Regions from separate parts of the Paraburkholderia edwinii genome, predicted to be linked through region 1. Evidence: predicted binding sites of a transcription regulator. Region 1 holds the regulator's gene; the other holds the start of a gene.
What was found. The regulator FNR, encoded in region 1, switches genes on or off when oxygen is low (the NO sensors DNR and NnrR bind a similar motif). The targets are predictions, from matches to a motif close to TTGATNNNNATCAA.

Region 1 (3,743 bases):
CGGCATCCGCGCCTCGTTCTCGTCGACGCCGCCGGTCGCCGGCGTCAGCACCGGCGCGACGCTGCTGAACCGCATCGCCGACCTGCACGCGGACCTGCTCGTGATGGGCGCATTCGGTCATCCGCGCGCGCAGGAGCGCGTGCTCGGCGGCGTGACGCGCACGATGCTCGAATCGATGACCGTGCCGGTGCTGATGTCGCATTGAAGTCGAACCACTGAGGCCGAACGATCGAATAACGGCGCACCGTGCGCACTTTGCGAAAACCGCGAAGCGCGTATGCGCCGTCGCGATCCACCGCGCCGCTCCCGCGCGGTACCCCGCAGTAGCCCGCAATACCCGATTTCCGCTCCCTATTCCTGATCGCACGCACATCCGACCGCAGAGCGGTTAACATCAATGCTGCCCCGTGCAACAGGAAAATAGCCTCTCATGATCCGGGTATTGATCGCCGACGACCACGCAGTGGTGCGCGACGGCCTGCGCCATATCCTGCAGGGCGCGGCCGGCTTCGACGTAGCCGGCGAGGCCTGCGACGCCGCCACGACCGTCGCGCTGACGCGCTCGACGCCCGCCCAGGTGCTCGTGCTCGATCTCTCGATGCCAGGCCGCAACGGCATCGAACTGATCCGACAAATCAAGGACGAAAAGCCCGAACTGCGCGTGCTGGTGCTGACCATGCACGCCGAACAGCAATACGCGGTGCGCGCGTTCAAAGCAGGCGCGTCCGGCTATCTGACGAAAGAAAGCGCGAGCGCCGAACTGGTCGGCGCGGTCACGAAAATCGCCGCGGGCGGCGTCTATGTGAGTCTCGCGATGGCCGAGCGCTTTGCGCAGAGCCTGAACGAACCCACCGATGCGCTGCCGCACCAGCGGCTCTCCGACCGCGAATTCGATGTGTTTCGCCGCATCGCGGCCGGCCAGACGATCACCGAAATCGCGCAGGAACTGTGCGTCAGTTCCAAAACCGTCAGCACATACAAAACGCGCATCCTCGAAAAAATGCAGATGCCGCACGAAGCGGCCCTGGTGCGCTATGCGATGCGGCATCAACTGTTCGACGATCTCGACGAGGTCTAAGCCGAACACGGCACAAAGTTGTAGGAATTGCCCTACACACATTCCCCACGCCCTACACGAACTCCAACCATCGCCGATTTAATTTTGAGATAACGGCGTCGATACTGGCCGTCATGGATACCGGTCAGCCGCTCAACGCTCTGCGCGTCTTTCTCGTCGAAGATGCCGCGTCGGTGCGCCGCAAGATCGCGCTCCTGCTCGGCGCAATCGCGGACGTGCTGGTCGTCGGTGAAGCGGAAGACGGCGAAACGGCGCTGGCGGCGATTCGCCAACACAGCGCTGATGTCGCCGTCATCGATCTGCGCCTGGCCGCCGGCAGCGGCATCGATCTGATCGCCACGCTCACGCAGACGATGCCGCGCGTCATCACGATCGCGCTGACCAACCATTCCGGACCCGCTTTCCGCGCGGCATGCAAGACGGCCGGCGCGCATTACTTCTTCGACAAGACCGCCGAGTTCGACGCCGCCTGCCGCACGATCGAAGCCCTCGCATCGACGCGTTCGACGCGCGTCGCCGACCGATAAGGAGCCGCGCATGTCACCCGAAACCGTTCAGGGCGCCGCGTCGCCCGTGTTACGCGCCGCGGCCGCAGCCACTGCAGCCGCGCCGAAAGCGGTGCACGTCATTCATGTGAAACCTGCTCAGGAACGTCCTCCGGAACGTCCTCAGGAACGCGCTCAAAAGCGCCCCGCCATTGCCCGCTGCTCGGGCTGCTCGATGCGCGGCGTCTGCATGCCGGCCGATCTGACCGCGTCCCAGCTCGCGCAGCTCGATTCGATCATCTGCGCGACGCGGCCCGTGCAGCGCGGCGATGCACTGTATCGCACGAACGACGAATTCGAGAGCATCTACGCCGTGCGCCTCGGCTCGTTCAAAACGGTGGTGATGCATCGCGACGGCCGCGAACAGGTCACCGGATTTCAGATTGCCGGCGAAGCGCTGGGCCTCGACGGCATCTGCACGGACCGCCACAACGGCGACGCGATCGCGCTCGAGGACAGCGTGGTCTGCGTGATTCCGTTTGCGCAGCTCGAGGCCGTGTGCCGCGAAATCCGGTCGATGCAACACCACGTGCATCAGATCATGAGCGGCGAGATCGTGCGCGAATCGTCGCTGATGCTGCTGCTCGGCACGATGACCGCCGAACAGCGTGTCGCCGCGTTTCTGCTCAATCTGTCGAAGCGCTTCAAGGCGCTCGGCTACTCGGCGGCGGAGTTCAATTTGCGTATGACGCGCGAGGAAATCGGCTGCTATCTCGGCATGAAACTCGAAACGGTGAGCCGCATGTTCTCGCGGTTCCAGCGCGAACGGCTCATCGATACGCGCGGCAAGCAGATTCGCATCGTCGATCCGGAACGGCTCGCGAAAGTCTGATGTCCGGCTGGCGTCGACGTCAGCATCTGCGGCAGAGCTCAGCACCCGTCGCCGAAGTCACCGCCGCGCGCACGCGGCAATCGTCCGCAACTCGCACTCGGCCACATCGAAGGCGCGCCGTACCGCCTCCTGCACATTCGCGTGCGAACAGCGCGCCACGGGCCGGTACCGGTCGGCGCGCGACAGCAGCAGCAAGTCGAGACGCGCGTCGTACATCGTCTGCGGACCCATCATGCCCATCGCTTCGATCGCAAGGCGAACCGCCGACAGAATCGCGCTGTAGCGTTCGAGCCGCACGAGCTGCGCGCCCGCCTCGCCTTCGAGCGTACGCGAGCCGGCAAAGCCGAGGTAGACGATTTGCATGCCGACGCCCATACGCACCTCTACAACGCCGGAATGATGACCGGAAAGGCCAGATGGCTCTCGACGTCCCTGACCCCCGGCACGGCTTCGACCGCGATGCAGATCGCCCGTCCCTCCTGCTCCGATTCGATCACGCCCCACAGATGCACGACGCCATCCTTCACGAACACGCTACCCTTCGGCAACGCCCAGCGATAACCGGCGAGCGCGTCGACGACCGCATCGCGCAGCGCCGCGTCGTCATAAGCGCCGACGTCCGCCTCGGCCTGCGTGAATGTCGCGAGCGCGCGAATCAGGTTCGAGCGGCTCACGATGCCGACCAGCCTGCCGTCCTGCAGCACCGGCACGCGCTTGATCCGGTGCCGCTCGAGGGTGTCCGCGATGTCCCTGAGCGTCGTGCTTTCGTCGATCGTGATCACGTTTTCGCTCATCACGTCGCGCACCTTGTGCCCATGCTCTTTTACATAGCGTGCGGCCAGTTCGCGTGTGCCGGCCATAAAATCGAGCCACCACGAGCGTCGCAGCGCATCCGTGCCGGTTTCGACGCGATGCAGCAGATCGCCCTCGCTGATAATGCCGACGATATTGCCGGCCGCGTCGATCACCGGCATGCCGCTGATGCGGTGATCCGCGAGCAGTCTCGCCGCTTCGTGAATCGCGGTGTCGGGCGTGGTGGTCACGACGGGCGTCGTCATGATGTCGAGTGCGCGCATGGCGGTTTCTCCGTTTGATCGCCACAGGCCCTCATGGGTCGCACCTGTAGCGCGGGTCGGGCGGTCGCACCGGCGCATCGCGCGCCGCGTGCCGAGGCATTCGGTGGTGCTCGTGCTGCGAGCCTTGTCTTTTATCTTCCGCTCTTGCGCAGGCAGCAGCTTGATATGGGTCAACCGGTGGCACCGTCGCCCACCGCATTCGCGGGCACTGC
Region 2 (3,743 bases), on a different replicon from region 1:
TACGCGGCCGCCATCACGACCTGCCAGCGCACGCGCTCGCGCGGATCGGGAAACAGATCGGGAATCGACGCGAACGCGGTGCCGACCATCATCCCGCCGCCGACGCCCTGCAGCCCGCGCGCGACCACAAGAAACGGCATGCTCGTCGCGATGCCGCACAACAGCGACGCGACCGTGAACACGATCACCGCGGCGATCACGAAGCGCTTGCGGCCGAAATAGTCGCCGAGCCGGCCGAACACCGGCACGGTGACGACCGACGCGAGCAGATACGCGCTTGCAATCCACGCGTAGTACTCGAAGCCGCGCAATTCGGAGACGATCGACGGCAACGCGGTACTCACTACGGTCTGATCGAGCGCGACCAGCATATTGACAAGACCGATGCCAAGCATGGCCAGCAAGGCATCGCGAAAAGGCAGGACAACGGACTTCTGATGAGGAGGATTCACTTCGGCACGACGCGGTCAAGCGCGTAAAAAGGCACGGCAAAAACGGCCTGAAAGTTGGAAAGGGAGGTCAGTACATTGACGCTTCACGACCCGAACATGCGGTCGCGCGCGTTCATCAGATGCGTGCGCATTGCGTCGCCGGCGGCCCTCGCGTCGTGTGCGCGAATCGCGTCGAGCACCGCGCGATGCTCGGCTTGCACGAGCCTTTGGCGCTCGAGTGTTTTCACGAGCGACAAGTTGCGCGACAGGTTCATGCTGAACGCAATCTGCTCTTCGATAAACGACATCATCGTGATGAAGAACTGGTTCTTCGACGCGCGCGCGACGGCAAGATGAAATGCGTAGTCGTCCTTCGCGCCGATACCTTGCGTTTCAATCACGCGCTCGAGCTCGTTCCACGCGTGCTCGATCGCGGCGATGTCGTCTTCGTCGGCCATTTGCGCGGCAAGCGCCGCGGCGCCGGCTTCGGTCACGATGCGAAAGTCGTAGCAGCGGCGAATATCGGACAGCGATTCGAGCGGCGCGAAACGGCGCACATCCGGATCGGGACGGCGCGCAACCGTGGTGCCCGAGCCGTGCCGCGTGACGATGATGCCGTCCGCGCGCAGCCGCGCGAGCGCCTCGCGCACGGTAGGCCGGGATGTCTCGAAGCGTTCGGCGAGCGCGTGCTCGGTGGGCAGCCGCTCGCCCTCCTTGTATTCGCCCTCGAGAATGCGGTTGAGGATGTCGCCGTATATCTTGTCGGGCAGGCCCGTCGATTTTCGCTCGTTAATCATCTTGGCATCTTGGCTGGCGGCTTGTCATCATGGAGCATAATTGTAAGGCAAGTCGGTTCGATCACACGATAAAAAAGAATCCTCACGCGCGTCATACGAGCCGAAACCACTGGCGCCACATGGCTTACGAAGCGCCGCCATTCCCTACGATGTGCCCCAAAACTTGCTAAGCATTTGATTGACATCATGCGGATCAGCACACGCGCCGCTGCGATCAATTAAGCTTTCCTTGCAATAGATGAACATTCGACACCTTTACTGCGCGGAGCTTCCATGTACAAACGCATCCTTGTAGCAGTCGACGGCAGTAAGACCTCGCGCGGCGCATTCGAGGCCGCCATTCATCTTGCCGCGTCGTTCGGCGCGACATTGCGCGCTTATTACGTCGTCGAGAACACGCCGATGTATTTCGAAGCACCGGGCTACGACCCGGGCATTCTGCAAAAACAGTTTGTGCAACAGGGCAAGGAGCTGACCGTCGAGCTCACGCAGGCCATGCAGGCGCGCAATGTCAGCGGCGACGTGACGGTAGGCGAAGCGTCCCCCAACGACGATGTCCCGACGCTCGTCCTGAAGGCCGCGGCACATTACAACGCGGACCTGCTCGTGATGGGCACGCACGGGCGCCGCGGCATGCAGCGCCTGATACTGGGCAGCGTTGCGGAGCGCTGTGTGCGTCAAGCGACATTGCCGGTACTGCTGGTTCCCGCAGCGGCAAGCCACGAAGCAGAGGCGAAAAGCGACAAGCCATAATTGGCGGCAGTCCCGGCCGTACAACCCGGGCCAATGAAGGTCCGCGCGTCATTTTGACGCGAAGTGGCGCGCGTGCGCGGTGGGACAATGGGGCATTCTTACCTTACAACGCCCTTTATCATGCTGACACCCACCACCACTCCGACGGTCGTGCGCCCCGCCGCGCACAGTCCAGTCCGCGCACCCGCTGCGGGCTCCGCGGGCCTGTCAGCCTCCGAGGCCCCTAACGCCCGCCACGTCGCGCGCTGCTCCACCTGCGCAATGCGTCATCTGTGCATGCCGCAAGGCATGTCGGCGGAAGAACTGCCGAAACTCGAAGCGCTGATCTGCAGGGCGCGCGCGGTGCGCCGCGGCGAACCGCTGTATCGCGCCGGCACACCTTTCGAAAACCTTTACGCTGTCCGCTCAGGCTCGCTCAAAACGACCATGGCGCACCGCGACGGCCGCGAACAGGTAACAGGCCTGCGCCTTGCTGGCGAATCGCTTGGACTCGACGGCATCAGCAGCGACACGCACGCGTGCAGCGCAATCGCACTCGAGGACAGTTCCGTGTGCATCGTCCCGTACGAGGCGCTCAAGCGCCTGTGCCGCGAGAGCGGCACGCTGCAGGAACGGCTGCACAAGCTGATGGGCGAGCAGATCGTCCGCGAGGCGAGCCAGATGCTGACGCTCGGCTCGCTGAACGCCGACGAACGCGTCGCGGCGTTTCTGCTCGATGTGTCGGAGCGCAATGCGCAGCGCGGCTATTCGTCGGCCGAATTCAACCTGCGCATGACGCGCGAAGATATGGGCAGTTACCTCGGCATGACGCTCGAAACGGTCAGCCGCACGTTGTCGAAATTCCAGAAGCGCGGCCTGATCGACGCGCGCGGCAAATTCATTCGTATTGTCGACCTGGAAGGACTGCGTGACCTGTAACCGTTAAACGCCCATCGCCGGGATTTTGCGTTCACGCGGCTTCACATGAAAAGTGAATACGCGTTACAGTCTTAAACCCGTCCCCTTAGAAAGGAGACCCGGCGAAATGAATCGCGATCTTCGTTTGCAGCACCCGCTTGTCCAACGTCTGCTCGACGCCCGTCGCGTGACGGACGCGCTGTTTGCCGTCGTCAAACCCGAACATCTGTACGAAAGACCGATCCGCGAGCGTCACCGCATCGTCTTCTATATCGGCCATCTCGAGGCCTTCGACCACAACCTGTTCGCAGACCGCCTGTTCCCGCTGCCGGTTTTCGATGCCGACCTCGACAGGCTGTTCGCGTTCGGCATCGACCCGGTGGATGGCGGTTTCCCGACCGATCAACCGTCCGACTGGCCGTCGCTCGACATCGTGCACGATTACGCACAGCGTGCGCGTGCGCAAATCGACCATGCGATCGCGACATTCGACTTCGACGCCGGCGATGTCTCGACGAATTCGCCCGCGCAACTGATGCAAGTAGCGATCGAGCACCGGCTCATGCACGCGGAAACGCTCGCGTACATGCTGCATCAGTTGCCGCTCGAGCAGAAGCTCGCGCCGCCGCGCGCATCGGAAACCGCCGCAGCCGGCAAGGTTGCGCACGCAACGACCATGGTTCACGTACCCGCAGGACGCGCCACGCTCGGCATGTCGCGCGAAAGCGGCCAGTTCGGCTGGGACAATGAATACGGCGAACAGCACATCGACGTCGACGCGTTCGAGATCGACCGCTACATGGTAACGAACGGCGAATTCCTGCAGTTCCTCGATGCCGGCGGCTACGACAATCGCGCGTACTGG

Region 2: KZJ38_RS24600 (universal stress protein) is a predicted target of FNR. The motif match lies at 1,403-1,416, and genes of this name have one in related genera.

Annotation. Positions count from the first base shown of each region.
Region 1 covers NZ_CP080095.1:4,590,288-4,594,030, forward strand. The annotation lists gene KZJ38_RS20400 (universal stress protein) at 1-205, shown strand, start outside; gene KZJ38_RS20405 (response regulator) at 431-1,078, shown strand; gene KZJ38_RS20410 (response regulator) at 1,192-1,605, shown strand; gene fnr (fumarate/nitrate reduction transcriptional regulator Fnr) at 1,616-2,455, shown strand; gene KZJ38_RS20420 (hypothetical protein) at 2,513-2,818, opposite strand; gene KZJ38_RS20425 (CBS domain-containing protein) at 2,839-3,531, opposite strand.
Region 2 covers NZ_CP080096.1:654,135-657,877, reverse strand. The annotation lists gene KZJ38_RS24610 (MFS transporter) at 1-395, opposite strand, end outside; gene KZJ38_RS24605 (FadR/GntR family transcriptional regulator) at 536-1,225, opposite strand; gene KZJ38_RS24600 (universal stress protein) at 1,502-1,981, shown strand; gene KZJ38_RS24595 (helix-turn-helix domain-containing protein) at 2,102-2,899, shown strand; gene KZJ38_RS24590 (SUMF1/EgtB/PvdO family nonheme iron enzyme) at 3,006-3,743, shown strand, end outside.